3 regions of the Alteromonas sp. ABV2_168 genome follow, and region 3 is predicted to be linked to each of the others. Evidence: predicted binding sites of a transcription regulator. Region 3 holds the regulator's gene; each other region holds the start of a gene.
The links. The regulator LexA, encoded in region 3, represses DNA repair genes until DNA is damaged. The targets are predictions, from matches to a motif close to TACTGTATNNNNATACAGTA.
Positions count from the first base shown of each region.

Region 1: the regulator LexA is predicted to act here: its motif matches at 5,425-5,444, upstream of ACXAH4_RS03345 (S24 family peptidase).
Region 2: the regulator LexA is predicted to act here: its motif matches at 2,816-2,835, upstream of dinB (DNA polymerase IV).

Region 1 is NZ_JBSWYQ010000002.1:96,121-103,420, reverse strand. It holds gene ACXAH4_RS03370 (class 1 fructose-bisphosphatase) at 27-1,004, shown strand; gene ppa (inorganic diphosphatase) at 1,178-1,711, shown strand; gene ACXAH4_RS03360 (sensor histidine kinase) at 2,290-3,315, shown strand; gene ACXAH4_RS03355 (methyl-accepting chemotaxis protein) at 3,487-5,067, shown strand; gene ACXAH4_RS03350 (YebG family protein) at 5,075-5,368, opposite strand; gene ACXAH4_RS03345 (S24 family peptidase) at 5,469-5,885, shown strand; gene ACXAH4_RS03340 (Y-family DNA polymerase) at 5,873-7,129, shown strand; gene ACXAH4_RS03335 (HAD family hydrolase) at 7,215-7,300, shown strand, end outside.
Region 2 is NZ_JBSWYQ010000012.1:19,758-27,057, reverse strand. It holds gene ACXAH4_RS16845 (S8 family serine peptidase) at 71-1,693, opposite strand; gene ACXAH4_RS16840 (glycoside hydrolase family 108 protein) at 2,147-2,659, opposite strand; gene dinB (DNA polymerase IV) at 2,846-3,922, shown strand; gene ACXAH4_RS16830 (DUF1653 domain-containing protein) at 3,924-4,154, shown strand; gene ACXAH4_RS16825 (amidohydrolase) at 4,230-5,891, opposite strand; gene ACXAH4_RS16820 (serine/threonine dehydratase) at 5,895-6,902, opposite strand; gene ACXAH4_RS16815 (putative bifunctional diguanylate cyclase/phosphodiesterase) at 7,043-7,300, shown strand, end outside.
Region 3 is NZ_JBSWYQ010000001.1:129,532-136,831, reverse strand. It holds gene ACXAH4_RS00655 (serine hydrolase domain-containing protein) at 1-1,120, shown strand, start outside; gene lexA (transcriptional repressor LexA) at 1,222-1,848, opposite strand; gene ACXAH4_RS00645 (type 1 glutamine amidotransferase domain-containing protein) at 2,106-2,783, opposite strand; gene ACXAH4_RS00640 (aldehyde dehydrogenase family protein) at 2,825-3,088, opposite strand; gene ACXAH4_RS00635 (aldehyde dehydrogenase family protein) at 3,150-3,605, opposite strand; gene ACXAH4_RS00630 (aldehyde dehydrogenase family protein) at 3,556-4,023, opposite strand; partial or broken gene ACXAH4_RS00625 (helix-turn-helix domain-containing protein) at 4,048-4,215, shown strand; gene ACXAH4_RS00620 (LysR substrate-binding domain-containing protein) at 4,231-4,698, shown strand; gene ACXAH4_RS00615 (MFS transporter) at 4,722-6,023, opposite strand; gene ACXAH4_RS00610 (LacI family DNA-binding transcriptional regulator) at 6,066-7,085, opposite strand.

The DNA of each region.
Region 1 (7,300 bases), on a different contig from region 3:
ATCAATAAACAAGGCTATTGCACACAATGAAACGTTTAAATTCTCAACTACAACAAGACGGCGCTCCTCTTGAGCTTATTTTGCTTATCCGTACATTGCTGGCGGGCTGTAAGGAAATTTCTTTCCGTGTCAGTCAGGGCGCTTTGGCGGGGGTATTAGGTTCGACGTTGAGTGAAAACGTTCAGGGGGAAACCCAAAAGAAGCTGGACGTGATTTCTAACCAGATTTTGAAAGATACTTTACGGGATTCCGGCTATGTAAAAGCCATTTCTTCTGAAGAAGAAGACACGGTGGTACCGTGTAACCCTGAAGGTAACTACCTGGTAAGTTTTGACCCGCTGGATGGCTCGTCGAATACTGAAATCAACAGTCTGATTGGTACTATTTTCTCTATCGCTCATGCACCGCAGTGGATGGAGCCCGACGACCCGTCTGCGTTTTTACAGCCCGGTACACAAATGGTTGCTGCCGGTTATGTTCTGTACGGTCCGTCAACCATGATGGCGCTGACTACCGGCCGTGGCACACACATTTATACTCTGGATAAAACCCACGGTGGTTTCCTGTTAACGCACCCTAATGTGCAGGTGCCTGAGCAAACATCCGAGTTTTCAATCAACGCGTCTAATCAGCGCCATTGGGAAGCGCCGATGAAAGCTTATATTGCTGACTTGCTGGCGGGCACAGACGGTCCCCGTGAAAAGAACTTCAACATGCGCTGGGTGGCGGCGATGGTGGGGGATATTCACCGTCTGCTTTGCCGGGGCGGTATTTTTATGTATCCCTATGACAACCGTAACCCGTCTAAAGCCGGTAAACTGCGTTTATTATACGAAGCCAACCCGATGGCATTTCTGATGGAACAGGCCGGTGGTCTGGCCGACACGGGTACAGGTCGTATCATGGAAGTGATGCCCACCGAAATTCATCAACGTGTACCGGTAATTTTAGGTTCCAAAGAAGAAGTGGAAACGTGCCTGAGCTATCACGCTAAAGCGGAATAGCGCACATTCAGCACAAAAATACTGAAGACTGCTTAAGACTTGGGTCTTAAGCAGTTTTTATTTTACGGTAGTCACCGTATACTTAGGCGCGATTTTGCCGTGAAAGGGAATACAGTGTGTTTGTTTTCCCGGACAAATCCCGTTTTTAATTTAACAAATCAAAGGATTATTTCATGAGCCTTAACAACGTTCCTGCTGGTAAAGATATGCCAGAAGTGGTGAATGTCATCATCGAAATCCCAGCTCACGCTGACCCGGTAAAATATGAAGTAGACAAAGACACCGGTGCAATGTTTGTTGACCGTTTCATGGCTACCTGCATGCACTATCCGGTAAACTACGGCTACGTGAATAACACACTGTCTTTAGACGGTGACCCGGTTGACGTACTGGTTATGACGCCGTTCCCGATCATCAGCGGCTCTGTGATCAAGTGTCGTCCTGTTGGCGTTCTGAACATGACTGACGAGTCAGGTACTGACGCGAAAGTTCTGGCAGTGCCGGTAGACAAGCTGTCTACGATTTACCGCGACGTGAAAGACATCAACGATGTGCCAGAGCTGACTAAACAGCAAATCGAGCACTTCTTCTCTCACTATAAAGATCTGGAGCCTGGCAAGTGGGTTAAGATCGACGGTTGGGCAGATGCTGAAGCCGCGAAAGCTGAAATCGTATCCAGCGCCAAGCGTTACGAAGAAGGCGAATAAGCCTTTCTTTCCGCAGATTGAAAAAGCCCGGTTCGCCGGGCTTTTTTGTGCGTATTGGATCGCGATCTGATCTGTAGCTGCACGTTGAGACATTGAGACTGCCCCTTCAGATCACGATGTAGTAGGATTATTTCCACAAGCCAAACTTTTGTGGTATTTGTGGGAAGCAATCAAAAAAGCGTTGACTATTTATTATTGTCGAATTGATAGACACCGTATGGTTTCTGCGCTGCGATGGTATCAAAGGCTTTAATCTGTTGGCGCCGGAGGGGACTGATATTACAGTCATCAACGCCATGTATACAAACAATGCACAAAGTTATCCACAGCCTTGTGCATAAAAAAGACTTGATTTGCGGGTAAAAATGATCAAGGCGATCCCCGGATCAAACCGGAGGACAAGTGTTTTCGCGGCTGATTGTGATCCCGGTGTGTACTTTGGAATAAATTCGGGGTTCAGGCCGTGTAGTTTGGATAACCCGGAGCTATGCTTTAGTTCAGGGTTTGTATATGATTTCAGAGCAGACTGTGAAATCCGTTGAATGAGCGGATTTGGCGTCCGGCTGCCGGAGATTAATGTGAGTTCAGATATTCAGAAGTTGCAGCAGCAAATTGCATTGTTGCAGAGAAAATTGAGTCGTGAGCAGCTGGCGCGTACGGCGGCTGAAGACATGCTCAATAATTATTCCCGCGATGCCTATCTGGCAAATCAAAACCTGCGCCGTGCTCTCAGCGAAACCCGCGCGATTTATCATCAGTTGCTGTCTCAACTTCCTGACAGTGAAGCTGATGCATTTAAACAATCAGCCAAACCTTCCTCTGACAGCATAGCCATGGTGGACCGTATGACACTGCTTAGTCAGCTTGCTGCGGGTATTGCTCATGAAATTAATAATCCCATCGGCTTTATCAAAAGTAACTGTGAAATTCAGGAATATATGCTGAAGGATGTGTTCGATGCCTGGGATGAACTTAAGGATGAGTTAAAAAAGGGCGGCACCTCTGCAGCTACATTACCCGCTGACATGGAGTTGAAATACTTACTGCGGGATGTGAGAGAAATGCTTTCAGACATGCAAAAATCATCTCTGGAAGGCGCTAACCGCATTGCTGAAATTGTCTCCTCACTGCAGATTTTTTCTTCTCCGGTTACCGTGGAACGTAACTGGGAAGATGTAGATGATCTTCTTGAGTTTGGTCTGGAGGATATCATCAAGCGAATTCCTGCAAATGTTTCTCTTAATTTCGATGCGTCGGATTCCCGCTCGCAGGTACTGGTTAACAGGAAGCAGATCAGGCAGGTGCTTGAGGCAGTAGTTGAAAACGCAATTGATGCCTGTGTATCCGGCGGCACAATCAGTATCGCTGTTGCTGATCTGCCTGGCGCAGTTAAAGTGTTTATAAAAGACAATGGTGAAGGAATAAAGCCCGAGCACATGCCATTAATTTTTACGCCTTTCTTCACTACCCGTCCTCCCGGCAGCGGCACAGGCCTTGGCCTTTCTGTGGCGCAGGCTTTGATGGAATCTCATAATGGCTGGATAGATATTCAGAGCGATACCGGTTCCGGAACCACTGTGACCCTCAATTTCCCTCTGCCGTGATAACTCTATGTATTTACATTAGTAAATGCTGACTTTTCAAACCCTGTTTCGGACTGTAAACTCCTTCCTCTCTATTTTTTTAAAGGTCAATTACTCGAAAGTCTAAATATAGGCTAAGGTTAACGTGACCCTTAACCAATTTCTGAGAACACAGGGATGTGAGTCAATTATATGCGAAATAATCAACCGGTTACCCGGAAGCTTTACAACATTCCTCAGCACTACCGGCTCATTTCATCTACCGATAAACGTGGTGTGATCACGCACTGCAATGATGAATTCATTGAAGTCAGTGGTTTCAGCCGTGATGAACTGATTGGAAAAAACCATAATATTGTACGCCATCCGGACATGCCGCCGGGTGTGTTTCGTGAAATGTGGGATACCTTGTCCGCTGGGAATATTTGGATGGGACTGGTAAAAAACCGGCGCAAGAACGGAGACCATTATTGGGTTTCAGCGTTCGTGACCCCGGTTTTTGAAAATTCTCAGATCACGGGTTATGAATCAGTACGTGTGCCGGCCTTGCCGGACGAAATTGCCCGTGCAGAATACCGTTACGAGCGGCTACGTGAAGGTAAGTCCAGTACGTCAGCCGGTGAACTGGCCGTTCACTACATGAAGAATTACCTGCCATTTATAGTGATGGGTCTTATTACCGTGGCGGCTTTATTCGCCACGGCAGGTGTGCTGCCGGCCGGTATCGCTGCCGCAGGTTTTGCGGTGTGCAGTTTCTGGATGGCCTCTAAAATTAAAGGTGACTGGCAGGCGCTTATTGATATTTCTCCTGACAGCTATTCGAATCCGGTGGTATCGCAAACCTATTTTGCCGACTTCGGTAACCGGTCACGTGCCAAACTGGCTCTGGGATGCGAACTTGCGCGCAGCCGTACAGCTCTTGCCCGCATTCAGGATGCCGCCGCGGGGTTGGATACGATTGCTAACACCACTCATCAGCAGGCTGAAATCACCAGTACAGCTGTCGTGCAGCAAAACGAGGCAACGCAAAACATTGCTTCAGCCGTGAACGAGATGTCCCAGGCTATTCAAAGTGTATCTGAGCGGGTTGATATGAATGCCGACAGCGCCCGCTCTGCTTCTAAAAATGTGGAGGCCGGTAATCAGAAAGCGGATGAGGCGTTATCTGCCATCATGGCGCTTAAAGAAGCGGTCAGTTCTATTTCGGTCACCGTGCAGGAACTGGCGCAGTCCACGAATGATATTGGTGAAGCTGCCAGTTTAATATCGACCATTGCTGAACAGACAAACCTGCTGGCTCTGAACGCCGCCATTGAAGCTGCCCGCGCCGGCGAGCAGGGACGAGGCTTCGCTGTAGTTGCTGATGAAGTACGGTCACTGGCATCAAAAACCAGAGAGTCCACAGATAAAATTCATAATATTATCCATGTGCTGGCTGAGCGGTCAGAACGGGCTGTCAGAGTATCAAATGACGGTATGGCATCAGCCGAGCAGGGCACGGCCATTGTTGAAGATACCCGCAAAACACTGGCAGACATTAATCAGGCCGTGAGTGTTATTGCCGATCAAACCTTCGAAATGGCCTCCGCTGTAGAGCAGCAAAGTTCTGTGGCAGAACACATCAATCAGCAAGTCGTAGAAATTGCCGATGGTGCCAAAGATACCCAGCGGGCATCAGAATCATCATTAGATGCCAGCCAGCGTCTGCGTAAAACCGTTAACGAAGTACACTCGGTTATCACCCGCTTTACCAATAAGCGGAATGTAGTGTAACCCGCTTTTAGTTTTTACTGTTTGCCTGTAGCTTTACCACTTCTGCTGATTCGGCGTCGAGGACGTCATCAGCAGAAGCGCCTTTGAGCAATTTGCCTACGGCATCTTTATTCTTTGCCAGCATGACAGACAGATTCTCAATCACGTCGTCATCCAGCTTGATACCTTTCGCACCGATGTAAGCAGCCAGATTGTCTGCCGCATCCAGCATTTTGTCATACTGATCAGCTTCCTTCTTGTCTGTAGTGACCAACTTTTCTACCCCTTTATGCGAAACAACATATTGCACTGTAATAGCCATGATGGTTCTCCGATGTCGAACGTAAAATGAAATTTAATTTTAACCTGATTCATAATTACTGTATAAATAAACAGTATCTGAGGCAACTGTTTTTTGTACTATGTTGAGAATTATTCCGGTTATTGCACAGGCTGGTATCACCGGCTTCGAGTCCCCGGCAGCCGAATACCGTCAGCTTGGGCTTGATCTCGACGAGCTGCTTATCGACCATCCCACTGCTACGTTTATTGGCCAGGCACAGGGAGAGTCGATGACCGGCGTGGGCATTTTTGATGGTGATTTACTCATTGTCGACCGCGCTGCTGCACCCACTTCGCTGGATGTGGTGGTGGCCAATTTGAATGGTGTGTTTGTGTGTAAGCTGTTCGATCGCAAAGCCATGGTTCTGGTATCGCCCGGCAAACACCAGCAGCCTTACGTGTTGGGGGAGGGAGATACCTTCGAAGAAGAAGGCATTGTTGTCCGTTCTGTCAGAATGCATCGCTATACCAGGCAGTTAAGACAATGTTTGCGTTAGTCGATGCCAACGGCTTTTATGCGTCCGCCGAAAAGGTGTTTGACCCCGCTATCCGTGACAAACCCGTGGTGGTACTGACAAACAACGATGGCTGCATTTGTGCATTGTGCGACAAGGCGAAAGCCCTCGGCGTAAAGAAATTCGGCCCGTACTACAAGGTACAGAAACTGCTGGAACAAAAAGGGGCAGTGATCAGGTCGTCTAACTATGAGCTGTACGACTATTTGTCCAATCAGATGATGAATATTGTTGGCGGTTTTGCACCTCACCAGCATGTGTATTCTATCGACGAGTGCTTTTTGTATTTTGATAACTGGCAACCGCCGGAAGGATGGCACACCTACGGTGAAACTATCAGGCGTGCTGTCTGGCAGCAGTTACGTCTGCCTGTAGGAGTGGGTTTCGGGCTTACGCCGACGCTGGCGAAGGTAGCCAGCCATGCGGGTAAAAGACTGGGAGATAAATCCGGCATTGCGGTACTTGCTGAGAAGACACAGATCCGGCGAACCTTACAGGAAATGTCGCCGCAGGATGTGTGGGGGATTGGCCGGCGTATTGCGGAAAAGCTGGAAAACAGTGGTGTGCGCTCTGCGTGGGAGCTTGCCTGCGCAGCGCCTAAAAGTATCCGTAAGCAATTCTCTGTAGAGATAGAACGTACCGTGCGGGAGCTTAACGGTGTTACCTGCATTGAATGGGAAAGTCATCGTCCTAAAAAACAGCAAATCTATGCTACCCGCGCTTTTGGCCACCCGGTTACGGACCATCAGAGTTTACGGCAGGCACTTTGCTGGCATGCTGAGCGGGTAGCTGAAAAGCTCAGGAAGCAAAATTGTACCGTGAAAACCCTTACCCTGTTTGCCCATGCGAACCCCTTTGCCGCCAGCGGGCATTATCATAAAGCTGTACAGCACCGTTTTGCCATTGCCACGGCGGATACGCGAATGCTGTCAGAAGCCGCCGGGAATGCAGCTGATACCTTGTATAAGGAAGGGGTTTTGTTTCATAAGTGCGGCGTGGGAGCAATTGAAATTCAGGATGAAGATGTAAAGCAGCCGGATTTGTTCGCACAAAGCGAAGGGAATACAAAGCTGATGGCATGCATGGATGCCATTAACAGAAAATACGGCAGCAGTACCATCGGCATCGCGGCGAAAGGTGACCATCAACCCTGGCGTATGAAGCGGGCGTATTTGTCTCCTCAGTACACAACTAACTGGCGGCATTTACCCCAATGTCAGTGTTGATGACATAAATGTTAGATTCAAAAGCGACATGGTTCGCTACACTAGGGGTGCACCAAATGCCTGGCAACAAAAGGGGAGAACAGAGATGAAGTTAGATTTGACGAATGTCAGCGGAGTGATATTTGATTTAGACGGTACGCTGGTGGAGTCTGTCCTCGACTTTTCTCAAAT
Region 2 (7,300 bases), on a different contig from region 3:
TTCAGGTTTATCAGTACACATCAAGTGATGATAAAAATGGCCGGACGAATGTCCGGCCTTTTTTTTGTTTCTACTCGTAGCTGTAACTTAACGTTACGTTACTGTAAGTGCTGTAAGCTCTCAGGCCGATATGCCAGGTGCCGTCAGCCGGTGCAGTAAACGTGCATACCTCACTGTTGCCGTTCTTGTAAGGACGGCAATCATAGGCCGATGTGGAAGGCTGGCTGCCGTATCTCACATACAGATCGGCATCACCACTGCCGCCGGAGATTTGAATTGTCATCGTGGAAACGCCAGCCGGGATATCCCAGGTGTAGCGATCCCAGGATGACCGTGAACCTGATAATCCTGTTAATTGTCCTGATACCGGTTCCACACCCGGATCGGTCGGGTCTCCACCGCCGTTACTGCTGCCATCACAACCGTTGTTATTCAGGTAGCTGTTCGCCTCCGCTACCCGCACAATGCCGTAACCGTACTGATTATCTCTGCCTGAACTGCCACGATCTTCTGCGGTGGCATTTAACGCGTTTCTAATCTGCGTGGCGCTGCACTGGGGATGAAAGCTCCACACCAGGGCCGCCGCACCGGCAACGTGTGGCGTGGCCATAGATGTGCCGCTCAGGGTGGCGTAGGAGCTGTCCGGATAGGTGGAGTAGACTGAACTGCCGGGGCCGGCAATTTCCACCTGTGAGTTGTACTGTGAATAGCTGGCGCGGTTTTTACCGGAATCAACTGCTGCAACAGACACTACGGCATCGTAGGAGGCAGGGTAAGACAGTGAACTGTTGCCGGCATTACCGGCTGCGGCGACCAGCAGCATGTTATCGTCTGTGAAACCCTGCATGGCAGACGCTTCTGCCGAAGACGAGCCTGAACCCCCTAAACTCATGTTAACCACATCAGCGCCGGCATCCTGACACTGGTCGATAGCAGTGATGATGTCAGAGGCGTAAGTCCAGTCACCGTTGTCGTTGAATATTTTCACAATATGCAGGCTGGCACCGGGATAGACACCGATCACACCCTCTGAATTGTCATAGGCGGCAATCGTACCGGCAACATGTGTTCCGTGGCCGTTACCATCGTTATACCAGTTACCCACTGCACTGTTATTGCCAATTCCGGTTACCCCGTCATTGGTGCCCGGTAAATCCGGATGACCCAGATTATAACCGGTATCAATAATACAGACTTTGCGGGCGCTGGTATCAGACTGGATTAGCTGATTCGCCTGTATCATAGTGTAGCCATATGGCGTGGACTGGGCCATTAACTCCCGCACCGGATCAGGGGCGATATCAACATCTTTATTCTTGCGCAGGGCGTTAAGTGCTTTCTTGTTTAATGTGACGACAGCCATGCCATGGCGTTCCATCACTTTAAGAGTCTTGCCACCTGCCTGTTGTATGGCAGATTTCACTGATGCTACATCCAGCGCCTTATCACTGGCATTAATGCTGCCTTTGCCCGCCACTGCGCCTTTACCATTTTTAAAGGTGACAATGTAGCGTTCATTGCTTTCCTGTAAACGCAGATCCTGGCGCAGGTTCTTTAACTGCTCAAAGGTAAGTGGTTCAGGGGAAACACTGACCGGCCCGTTGCCGGCAGACGCTGCAGTAGCGGTTAATGTGATTAAACTTAACGATGTAGCGAGTAACGATTTGGATGGTAATGTGCGTAATATGGACATTATTTTTTTCCTGTCTTGTTGTTATCCCCTCCCGCTCTGTGGCGTGTTACTACGGGGTATTTTTACCGGGTCTGTACACATCGGTTTATCTGCTTTAGTGATGACAAAAACTGTTCCGTCAGCTTGTCATTCAGGAGAAATAAACCGGCTATGCACAAACGTTGTAAACGCTGCTTTTTTCTGCAGCTCGAAATCCATACTACTTAAGTCTATCGGGAGTTACGCATATAGCCGTATAACTATGAATGGCATTTAATACGTATAAAAAACGGGGGTATTGGTATGCCGGCCAGACATTACGGGCAGCGGAGAAACAAAAACTGACTAAAATTTAAGTTAAGAAAAAGATAAATAAAAACAGATTTATCCCGAAATCCAACTTAAATTTTGTGTAAATATGTAATCAGGAAAAAGGGACGATAGCGTATCTGGGGGCGGAGCCGGAAAGGTTTGCTATGCAATACCTTTCAGTGTCCGGTTTATCCAGCCAAGAAGGAACTTTGCCTGTGAGGGATTATGATTAACAATTTCCGCATAACGGGCGACTTTCTTGAGTGCATAGCCATGCAGAAATACTTCCGGTGGCATGTTGTTGATGGCCTTTAAGGATTTCGTACCGATGATCCCGTCAACGTACACATCAGCAACTTCCTGAGCCAGTTTCGACGCTGCAGACAGGCCGGCATTAACGGCGAAATCAAAGAGGGTTTCAGCTACACGTTGAGAATCAATAAAGTCTCCGCGGATCCGTTCCCAAAAGTGCTGCTGGTAGAACGCTGCGACATGAGGCATCAGTTGACTGTCGGGGACGCCGGCATCAAGTAGTGGCCAGCCTTCCCAGTCAGGATGAAAATTGCGGGCTATACCGGCGTAGGTAGCGCCACCGCGGTCACCCTCCACACGATGAAGTGTATAGCCCCCTTCGTTATCAATCATTTTTTCAAAGGCGGGTAAAAAAGCAGCCATGACATCCTCCCTGATGAATGGTTAAATTTTACGCTTATTACCAGTTTATCTTTTCAATAAGGTTTTACAATCCTGTTGTATTAACTTTTTGCAATATTTTGACCTTTTATTCGGTGTTGAACTTTGCACTGGCATAGTTGACATAATCCGCTAAAATGCTGTTCATATATACAGTGTGGTGGCAGAGTGCGAAAGATTATTCACGTTGATATGGATTGCTTTTACGCTGCAGTTGAAATGCGCGACAATCCGTCATTGATCAATAAGCCCATAGCGATTGGCGGCAGCGCCGATCGCCGTGGCGTGATATCAACGTGTAACTATCCGGCAAGAAAATTTGGTGTGCGCTCTGCCATGGCAACAGCCTATGCAAAGCGTTTGTGCCCTGAGCTCATTCTTGTACCCGGCAGAATGGATATGTACGTCCGCGAGAGTCAGCGTATCCGTGAAATTTTCAATGACTATACCGACCTCATCGAGCCTTTGTCTCTGGATGAGGCCTATCTGGATGTCACTCACACCACTTTGTTTAACGGCAGCGCCACACTCATAGCACAGGATATCCGCCGGCGAATTAAAGAAGAACTGAATCTGACTGCCTCGGCTGGTGTGGCATCATGCAAATTCGTGGCTAAGGTAGCCAGTGACGAAAATAAACCGGACGGGTTATGTGTGATCACACCGGATAAGCTGGATGCATTTGTCAGAAATATGTCGCTGTCAAAAATTCCCGGCGTGGGCAAAGTCACACAGCAGAAGTTGCAGCGTCTGGGCCTGACTACCTGTAATGATGTCCGGCAATATCCCTTTGAACGTCTGCAGAAAGAGCTGGGGAAATTCGGTTCAGTGCTGTGGAACCGTGCTCACGGTGTGGATGAGCGGGATGTCAATGTCAGCCGGGTAAGAAAATCAATCGGAGTGGAACGTACCTTCAGCAGCGATTTGCATACACTTGATGAATGCAAGGCGGTACTGCCTGTGTTGTGGGAGAAGATGCAGCAACGCATTGAAGGGCATTTAAAAAAGACCGGTGAGCGGAAATGTCTGATAAAATCTCAGGGCGTGAAGCTCAAGTTTCAGGACTTCCAGCAAACCACCGTTGAGCACCGTCATCACGATATCGAAGAAGCATTTTTTTATGAATTGCTGGATGAAGCGTGGCAGCGGGCCAGAGGCCGGGGTGTCAGGCTGGTGGGCATTCACATTGGATTAGCCGGCGGTTTGCCGGCAGAGCAACTGCTATTGCCACTGGAGGATGAATAATATGTCAAAGCCGGTTGTGCCCGGAACGTATCAACATTACAAAGGCAACTTTTATACTGTCATCGGTGTGGCTAAGCACTCAGAAGATGAATCGGAACTGGTGGTGTACCGGCCGGAATATGGTGAAAAAGGGCTTTGGGTCCGTCCGCTGACCATGTTCACTGAGCAGGTGGAAGTGAACGGAGAAACGGTTCCCCGCTTCAGACATATTGAAGAGCAGGACCGGGATTAATCATCCGGTAGAATAAAATCACAAAAGGGGCGCAAAGCGCCCCTTTTGAATTACTTGTATCCGCTGTTTTGGCCGTTACTGGTTGCGTTCAGCATCAAATACCTTAATTCCGGCTGTCCAGGTTTGCAGCACCCGGGTGCGCCAGATATCTTTCGGATCCACATCGAAGATATCCTGATCCACAAGAATAAAGTCAGCCCATTTCCCCGGGGTCAGCGTACCCAGACTGTCTTCCATATGTGCGGCGTAGGCAGCATCCAGCGTAAAACCTCTGAAAGCCTGCTGAACGGTCATCGCTTCGTGAGCATACCAGCCCTTTACCGGCTGGTTGTTTCTGTCCTGACGGGTAACGGCAGCATGAATACCGTAAAACGGATTGGCCAGCTCTACAGGAAAGTCTGAACCCAGCGGAATGGGGATCCCTGAATCCAGCAACGTCTTCCACGCATATGCACCGGCCATGCGATCCTTTCCGAGGCGGTCTTCTGCCATATTCTTATCGCTGGTAGCGTGGGTGGGCTGCATGGAAGGCAGTACACCCAGCTCCGCAAACCGGGGCAGATCGTCGGGATGAATCACCTGAGCATGTTCAATACGGTTTCTGAAGTCAGCATCAGGATGTTTTTTCATTTCCTTTTCAAATTGATCCAGCGCCATACGGTTTGCTCGGTCGCCGATAGCGTGAAAGTTGAGCTGAAATCCGGCGTTCATGACTTTACTGAACAGGGGAGCCATTTCTTCAGGCTGGGTAAGCAGTAAACCTGTCTGATGGGGATCGTCGGTATAGGGAGCCAGCAAAGCCGCACCACGGCTTCCAAGTGCGCCGTCACCATAAGCTTTTACGCTGCGGATAAACAGAAAATCGTCACTGCTGCGTACCGGTCCGTTATCCAGCATGGCGTCCAGGTCCTTGTCTGTAGCACTGACCATGGCGTAAATACGTACCGGCAACGATTGTTCTGCCGCACGGGCCAGATAAAAATCGTAAACCTGATGAGGTACACCGGCGTCATGCATGGCGGTAACACCCACAGACAGTAAATGCTGACCGGCGGCATTTAACTGCTGATGGTAAAGTTCTGCGCCCGGGGCAGGCATCACCTTTTCCATCAATCCCATGGCATTATCAATCAGCACGCCAGAAGGATTACCACCGGCATCACGCATAATTTTTCCGCCCACCGGGTCTGGCGTATCACGGGTAATACCGGCCAGTTTTAATGCGGCTGAATTGGCCCAGCCTGCATGGGCATCAACTCTGGTCAGCCACATCGGGCGACGCGGGATCGCTTTATCCAGAATGCCTGCGTCCGGGAAGCTGCGGTCCGGCCACATTTCCTGATTCCAGCCACTGCCAGTGATCCAGCGCTGTTCCGGATTGGCAAATGCGTAGGCAGCAGCCAGCTTAGCCGCATCCTGCGCACTTTTACTCTCACGGACATCCACTTCCAGTAAACTGCTGCCAAGGCCAAGCAGGTGACCGTGGGCATCAATAAGACCGGGCAGTAAGACATTGTTATAGCCATCTACAACTGCATCGGCGCGGGGAGACTCCGGATCCAGTTTTTTCACTTTGCCGTTTTCTATCAGCATTGAAGAAAAGGCGATCAGCTCGCCTTTTTTATTCAGGGTATAGCCGCTGATATTATTGATTAATGTCGTGCCGGCAAGGGAGTTAAATGAGGCAGTAAGCAATACGGCGGCACTCCACCGTAATGAACGTTTAAACAATGACATGGCTTAGTCCTGCTCCTGTTCAGTTAAGTTAGGTGGCTGAAGTAAATAGTCTGTCGCCCAGATTTTTTGCATGCTCTGCTGGCTGATATTACCGCCGGTAAGTATTACCAGGGCGGTCTGGCCTTTTGGTGCTTCCAGTGCCCATGAGGTTACCGCTGCCATGCTCATGGCACTGGTGGGTTCTACATGCAGTTTCAGCAAATGTTGTAACCATTGGGTCCAGTAGGCAATCTGGATTTCATCAACTTCGTAAAAGTCATCCAGTTGCTGTAAAAGCGGGAAGGTATGCAAGCCAACTGCAGGTGTGGCCGCACCGTCTGCGAGCGTGTTTGCGGGCCCCGGTAGTGATTCAATAATACCGCTTTGCAGAGAACGCGATGCATCGTTGGCTACCTGAGGTTCTGCGCCGATGACTTTGGCATCCGGTTGCAGGGCTCTGGCAGCAAGTAAGGTGCCACTGATAAGGCCACCGCCGCCGCAAGGCGCAAATACGGCATCCACTTTACCGGCATCTTCCAGCGCTTCCATACATGCTGTGCCCTGACCGGCGATAATATCCGGATGATCAAAGGGCGGGATCCATACAGTTCCTTCTTCTTTTGCTGCTTCGGCCACCGCTGCATCGGCTTCGGGCCGCGTAGGGTACAACGCCAGTGTCGCGCCATAGCTTTTAGTCGCAGCGGCTTTTACCGCAGAGATATTTTCAGTGGAGTAAATCGTTGCTGGAATATTCTGTTGTGCAGCAGCATAAGCCACGGCCTGGGCATGGTTACCTGAACTGTTTGCCACAATGCGTGAAGGGAGAGCATTTTGCTCTGCCAGCTTGCTGATAAAGTTTGTTGCACCGCGCATTTTAAATGCGCCGGTAGTTTGCAGGCATTCTGCTTTAAACAAAATACGCTGACCCAGCCAGCGGTTTAATAATGAGGATTCCAGCAGAGGTGTGCGGCTTACTTTTCCCTTAAGCCGTAATGACGCCGCATGCACGTCATCGAAGGTGGGAAGGCGGATATCTGTCACTTTTGTTCCTTGATAGTCTTCGCTATTTCAACCTTCTACACTATCACTGTTTCTGTGATGCTGCGACTTAATAAAAGCTTCATACTTTTGTAGTATTTTTCCCGGTTTCAACATAGCCGGGTAGTGATGTGATGCCAGAACGAAAGAAAAGCAGGGTTTACCTGCTCCCGTTCATGCTGTTTTTGTTATTGAGTTTCCTGTTCGTCGCGGCAGGCTTTTACCTCATTAACGATGAACGCCAGTCACGTATATCCAAGGCCACCTCACTGGCCAGTCAGCTGAAAAACAGCCTTGAACTGTTTTCTGCAGAGCGTCGTCAGGCAATGATCAGTCTGATGCAGACCTGGCCTGCTTTCTCTCCCAATGAAATTGACTGGTTCAACGTTCAG
Region 3 (7,300 bases):
CTCCTCTTTTCTGTTATTTTTAACACCCTCTGTTTTTGCCAAAGATCTTCCTTCCGGCGCTATTAACGCTCAGTTTGAAGAAGCGGTAAGTCATGACACAGTGCCGGGTATAACCATGGCACTGGGCAACGATAAGGGCATGCTGATGGCTAAAGGCTACGGTTTTGCCGACGTGGAAAACCATGTACCGATGACGACAGATCACAAGGTGCGTATCGGCAGTGTCTCTAAACTCATCGCTACGGCCGGATTAATGCGTCTTGCGGAAGCGGGCAACATTGATCTGGATAAACCGGTAACTGAATACGTCAGCGCATGGCCTGCTGATAAACCGGTCATTACTCTGCGCCAGCTTACCTCACATACAGCAGGCATCAGGCACTACAAAGAAGGTGCCAATGAATTCCTTCTGAATGAAAGTTATCCGGATATCGACAGTGCACTGGCGATGTTTAAAGATGATCCACTGCTGTTTGCACCCGGCACAGATCACCGTTATTCAACGTTTGCCTGGACACTGGTCAGTGCCGCAATGGAAGGGGCTGACGCGTCCCGGGATTTCCGCGCCATCATAAACGAAGAAGTGTTCGCGCCGCTGAAACTGGACAACACGGTATTTGACGACCAGTACACCATCATCGATCACCGGGCGAGACCTTACACCGTACACGAAGGTGAGCTGATTAATGCGCCACAAACGGATCACAGCTATAAATGGGCCGGCGGCGGTTTTATTTCTACGCCGTCAGATATTGTCCGGTTTGCTGTAGCCCATGTGGCAAGCGATTACCTGAAACCAGAGACTACCCGCGCCATGTTTACTCCTGCCAGGCTTAACAATGGTGAAACCGTGGGCTTCGGCATAGGCTGGAAAACCGGTTTTGGCGATTACAAAAAACGTAAAGCGTATAAAGATAACGTGAGCGCGCTGGCTTTGATGGACGATATTCCTGATGCAGTGATGCACTCAGGTGGCAGTATGGGCGGCATTACAATGACCATTCTTTGCCGTGAACATAAAACAGCGGTTACTGTAGTAAAAAATGTCAGTGGTGAAGACAATGCTGATGTTTTTCTGCTGGCGCTCAAGACACTGCACTTTGCACATACCAGCCAATAGTAAAGAAAAAGGGCGATGATGGTTTATATCATCGCCCTTCCAATTTTTAGCGCTGTGGCCAGCGCACACAATAGTTATTGCACCGCGCTTAGCGAAAGGACTTACATCCAGTCAGCATTGCGGATTACACCTACAGCCAGACCTTCAATGTTGAATGGTTCAGCAGCAAGATCCACCTTTATGGTATCGAATTCTTCATTTTCTGCATGCAGCCAAACTTCGCGGCCGCGTTTTTCCAGACGTTTTACCGTGACATCCTCATCAACCCTGGCAACAACTACCTGCCCATTGTGCACGTCAGTAGTTCGGTGAACGGCAAGTAGATCACCATCCAGAATACCGATATCTTTCATACTCATACCGTTTACACGTAACAGGAAATCCGCACGGGGGTGGAACAGATCAGGGTCGACCTTGTAATGCATTTCCACATGTTCCTGCGCCAGAATAGGTTCACCTGCCGCAACACGGCCGATTAACGGTAAGCCTGCGTCTTCATCGTTTTCTGCTTCCAGCGGAATATTCAGCTTTATACCCCGTGAGGTACCCGCCAGAATTTCGATTACACCTTTACGGGCCAGCGCCTTTAAATGCTCTTCTGCTGCATTAGCTGATTTAAACCCTAATTGCTTCGCAATTTCCGCACGGGTGGGCGGCATGCCGGTTTCCAGCATGGTGGTTTTGATCAGTTCGAGAACTTCCGTTTGTCTTGGAGTAAGTGGACGCATAAACAGCCCTGTTTTTCTATACAGTTCCTGTGAGTATATACAGTTGCGCTGGTTTGACAAGGGCTGCCGGCGAAATTATTACGCTTATTCAGGGGGCGCAGTTAACAACGCCTGGTTTTCATTGCAACGATATGCATTAGTTGTACATTGTAATACGCTGTTTTAGTTCTCCTTGGGAATAAAAAGGTATCTTCTTATCAAGAAATTTTAGCCAGGGGCCTCCTAATCAGAACGCCACCGGCTAAATTTGAGGGAAATTATGCAAGTTGTTTAATCAAGGCTTGCGCGACAGCTTCGGAGCTGGCTGGATTTTGGCCTGTAATCAATCGGCCATCTTCAACTACGTGAGGCTCCCAGTCCGCACCTTTTTCATAGTGACCGCCAAGACGAATGAATTCATCTTCTATCAAGAATGGCACCACATCAGTCAACTCCACCCCCGCTTCTTCTCCGTTAGTAAAGCCAGTAACTTTACGACCTTTGATAAGCGGCTCGCCGTTATCAGTTTTTACATGACGCAGGACCCCAGGGGCATGACACACAAAACTGATTGGCTTGCCTGCCCGCTCAAACGCTTCGATCAGTGAAACAGACTGTTCTGACTCAGCAAGATCCCACAGGGGGCCATGGCCGCCCGGATAAAACACCGCATCAAAATCTGTGTGTGACACGTTTTCAAGTTTGACAGTGTTCGCCAGTACTTGCTGCGCTTGTTGGTCTTGCTTAAATCGCTCAGTCGCAGGGGTTTGAAAATCAGGCAAATCACTTTTCGGATCCAGAGGTGGTTGTCCCCCCAGAGGTGAAGCCAACACCAACTCAGCACCAGCATCTGTAAAGGTGTAGTAAGGCGCTGCAAACTCCTCCAACCAAAAGCCTGTTTTTTCACCGGTGTTACCCAGCTCATTATGCGATGTAAGTACCATTAAGATTTTCATATAAACCTCTCTATCTTTTAACAATATGGATGAATCAATGATTAAAAAAAAGCGTCTACGGCTGCTTGTTTGTCTGCATACGGTGCTCGCAATCGAAGATTTGATACACCCGCTTCGCTTTGTACTACCACCGCCCTGGCATGAGAGAACTGGCGGAAGCCATGAATACCATGGTAAGCCCCCATACCTGACGCGCCCACACCACCAAAAGGCAGCTCATCAATAGATACATGGGTCATGACGTCGTTGATGACCAGCGCTCCGGAAGTCGTTTGTTGTGCAAATACTTGCTGTGCTGTCCTCATTGAAGTAATAGGCGGCTAAAGGGCGAGGGTGTTGATTGATGTAATCAATTGCCTCGTCCTCTTATTGATACAGACGAATGGGCAATAATGGACCAAATATTTCTTCCTGTATGATTGCCATATCGTCGGTTGTCCCAATCACTAGTTGCGGAGCGATTTTACGGCTTGAGGCGTCATAAGCCGGTTCATTTTGCGGCGCAAGATTGATGATCTCTGCGCCTTTTTGACGTGCATCTTCTAATAGATCGACTAAGCGCTGGTAATGGTGTTCGTTAATGATTGCGGTGTAATCGGTATTTTCTTGAATGCTTGGGAAGGTTTGTCCCATAAATTCTCGCGCTTGAGCTTTGAACGCTTGAGTTTGCTCTGCAGGCAGCAAAACGTAATCTGGTGACAGGCAAATTTGACCTGCATTAAAGGATTTAATCGTTAATGTGCGCTCAACTGCTTTGCTCAGGTCAGCACCTTTAGCCACCATAACAGGCGACTTTCCACCCAGTTCCAGAGTCACTGGCACAAGGTTTTCTGCAGCAGCACGCATCCCCTAGTACTACGGTTAGCTCTTCAGGGCCGAAGTAACGGGCCACTAACTCAGCCAATAATTCTGAAGTCTCAGGCGTCAGTTCAGAAGGTTTTAACATGGCGCTATTACCCGCTGAAAATACACCAGCTAACGGTCCAAATGCTAAATTGATTGGAAAATTCCAGGGACTAATGACACCAACAATCCCTAACGGTTGAAACTGTATTTCAGTGTGCATTTCAGGATCAGGTGAGGCGGTTTGTTCTGCCTCCATCCAGGTATCGAGATTATCGATGGCGTGTTGCAACATATTACTGGTTGTTACCATATCGGCCACGTAAGACTGATATAAGCTACGGTGTCCAAAATCTTCGCTCATGGCAGAAGCAATGGCTTTATGGTTATCACGGATTAATTTTATACAGCGCGGTCACTTAACTTGACGCAACCTGCTGTATCACAACACATTGCAGGACTAGAGGTGGCCATTGGGCGACCTTTATTTGAGCGTTCTTCTAGTGGCGTCGAGCCTACCTCCACAGCGGATGAATTAGCCATGGACATTGGTGATAAGCTGGAAGTAGCTGAGGCGGCTTTGGCTTAAGCAAGAGCTCGATCAATGGACATCTCTGGTGTCTTGCAGATAGTCGGACATGCGGATTTTATAGCTGAGATACTCAGTGTACCGATGCTACCGTTATTGGAGTCGGGGGTGAAAATTCGTATGCACACCGGTAACGGCAGTATGGTGTCGGACATGTTACTTGAGGGGCACTGTGATCTGGGAATCTCAGCCCACCCAGTCTTAGATGATCGTTTAAAAAGCGAGCTGATTTATACCAGTAAATTACTCCCAGTGGCCGCTCCAAGTACCGTAAAGCGCATATTGTCAGCACAAGACTTTGGTTGGTCTGTTATGCCCGAGTTCTTATGTCAGCAGCAAATTGCTCAAAGCGAACTCATGGAGATCCCTTCGCCAGTTGGTACACATGAAATTCACTACTACCTAATTTGGTTACCCAGTGCTTTACGTCAAGTCCGCGTTGCTCACGCAAGACAGACCTTACTCACTCAATTATGGTCGTAATGTCGCCGTTTACCCCGGCGCCATTACTTATCTTTTTCAGTAGCTAACGCGTTATGCACCGCCCGGGTGAGAGGATAAAACCAGAGCACCACAGCCCCGAGCAGACAGCCTGCGCTGGCTACCAGCGAAATGATTTCGACAAACAGCACAGACTCAATATCAGCGTTTGCACTCTGCGCCGCATATTCCAGCGCACCGGCAATCACAGCAAAAGACAGCCCGTCGCTTATCCGCATCACCAGATGAAATGCGCCAAAGGTAAGCGCCTGATTAGGTATCCCCTGATCCCTCGCACCGTACTCAATGGTGTCTGGTAATGCTGACCACACCAGTACCAGCAGTCCGCCTGAGAAAAAACCACAAACAGCGAAATAAACACATGCACCGGTCATCGTGGCCGGGGTCAGCAGAAGAAAGCTAAGGAAAGTCACAGCCAGCCCGGCCAGCGCAAGGATCATGGCATGATGCTTTTCCATGCGCTGTGAGAGGTGGTTAAACCAGGGTAGCGCCACCAGCTTTCCTGCCGCCAGACTCATAATGAACCAGGTCGTCAGCTTCTCGTCGTGAAAAAGCATGCTTGCGAAGTAAACGCCGGATTTGTAGAACACCGGAATAAAGATACACGGCAGTAATGAATATACCGCCAGTACCATGAATGCCTTATTTCGCAGGAGTGCACGGAATGCTTTACTGAGCGGAGGCGGGTGTTTGACCGCTGTCAGATTACCTTCCCGCCAGACCGGCAAAATACATAAATAAATATTCACCAGCATGAACACGCTTGCCGTGATAAGCAAGATAGTCCGCATCCCGTTATCCTGTGACTCCAGCATAGCAAGTGTATCGCCGGCAAATGCGGCGAAGAGCAGGATTGCACAGGAATTATAAAAAATGCGGGATGAAGACAGACGTGTCCGCTCATGGCTGTCTCTGGTCAGTGACCCCATCATCGCGTTGTGAGGTATGTCTACCAGTGCATAACCAATGCGAAAGAGGATGGTCACCACAAGATAAAAAGTAAACAGGTAGTCCGCACCGGCCGGCAGGGGATAAAACAAAATAGCGAACGACAGTACTGTCAGCGGCGCACCTGAGGCGATGACTTTCTGGTAGTGCAAATTATATCTGTCGAGAAGCAGAGACAGCGAGATATCCAGCACGCCGGATACAAGCAGAGACACCATCAGGATCAGGCCCGCTGCCGCTGCCCCCAGTCCCTGTATATCGGCAAAATAATAAAGCAGCAGTAAATCAGTAAAGTTCCAGAGTGTACTTTTAGTAAAAGCACCGGATGCATAGGCCTGTCTCTGGAAAGATGTCAGCATGAGCAGCTTCCGGAGGGCGGGATAGCAACCGGCATATTCATATCAGAGCAGCGGCCCGCAGGAGCTTCGCTGCACGTATTTACAAGTCAGATCTTCTTTCTCTTCATAGGGACGATGCAACACAAGCTGTTGGATCAGCTTGCCGGCCGCTGCGCGTCCCAGATTGCCCACCGGCTGGTGCACAGTGCTGAGTGGTGGCCACAGATTCTTACTGGAAGGGTCGTCGTCAAAACCTATCACCGATACATCATAAGGGATCCGCAATTTCAGCTGGCTGGCCACTTTGTAAACCAGAGTGGCAAGATAATCATTGAAGGTAAAAAATGCGGTGGGGCGATCGTCCCCGGACAGCAGATGGCGGATAATCTTTTCATATTCTTCATCTGACGACATAGGGCCCTGAAAAACCAGCGATGTATCAACAGGAATATCAAAATCGCGGTGCGCTTCTTCATAGCCCTGATAACGCAGTAAGCCACCGTGTACATTGTTAAAATTAATGATCGCAACACGGCGGTGCCCCAGCGTAAGTAAATGACTCACCGCCTCTTTCACGCCGGCCACAATGTCACAGGAGACGCAGCTGTTGGCGTCCAGTGACATAGGCAGAATTTTAACCGCCGGTTTTTGTTCAGCTTCGATGACTGACAATACTCCCTGATCATCACACAGTGGTGGCGTAAGAATGTAACCGTCAGGGTTTGAACGTTCCGCCAGTGCCTTAACCTGTTCCGCCAGCGAGGTTCTGTCTTTTACCGGCCGCACCAGTAAATCGTAGCCAGCTTCGTCACACACTTCGATAGCACCGGATGTCAGTCTCGCCGAATAGGAGTTCGAGGCATAGTCCATATATAAGAGACAAATAAGATAAGACTGTTTGGTGCGCAGGCGCCTGGCATTGAGGTCCGGCCGGTAGCCGGTAACGGCCACTGCACTGAGCACCTTTTCTTTATTTTTATCTCTGACTGTCGGGTCATTATTTAATACACGCGATACCGTTTTAATTGATACACCGGCAACCCGGGCGACATCATGTACCGTGAGATTCTTATCCGTCTTCATTATGGCGAGCTTCGTTTATTTATGAACACATTGTGCCACAGAAGACACCTGACAGAGAATCCATCAAGTTGTAAAAAGTTTCGCAAATAGACAACGATAGCATATATTATATAAAAATAGATTTATAACCATTCAGAATATGTAAAATAAATATAAATTAAATCATAAAATTAAACTTAACTGATTTAACAAACAGTTAAAAGACAACGATAGAC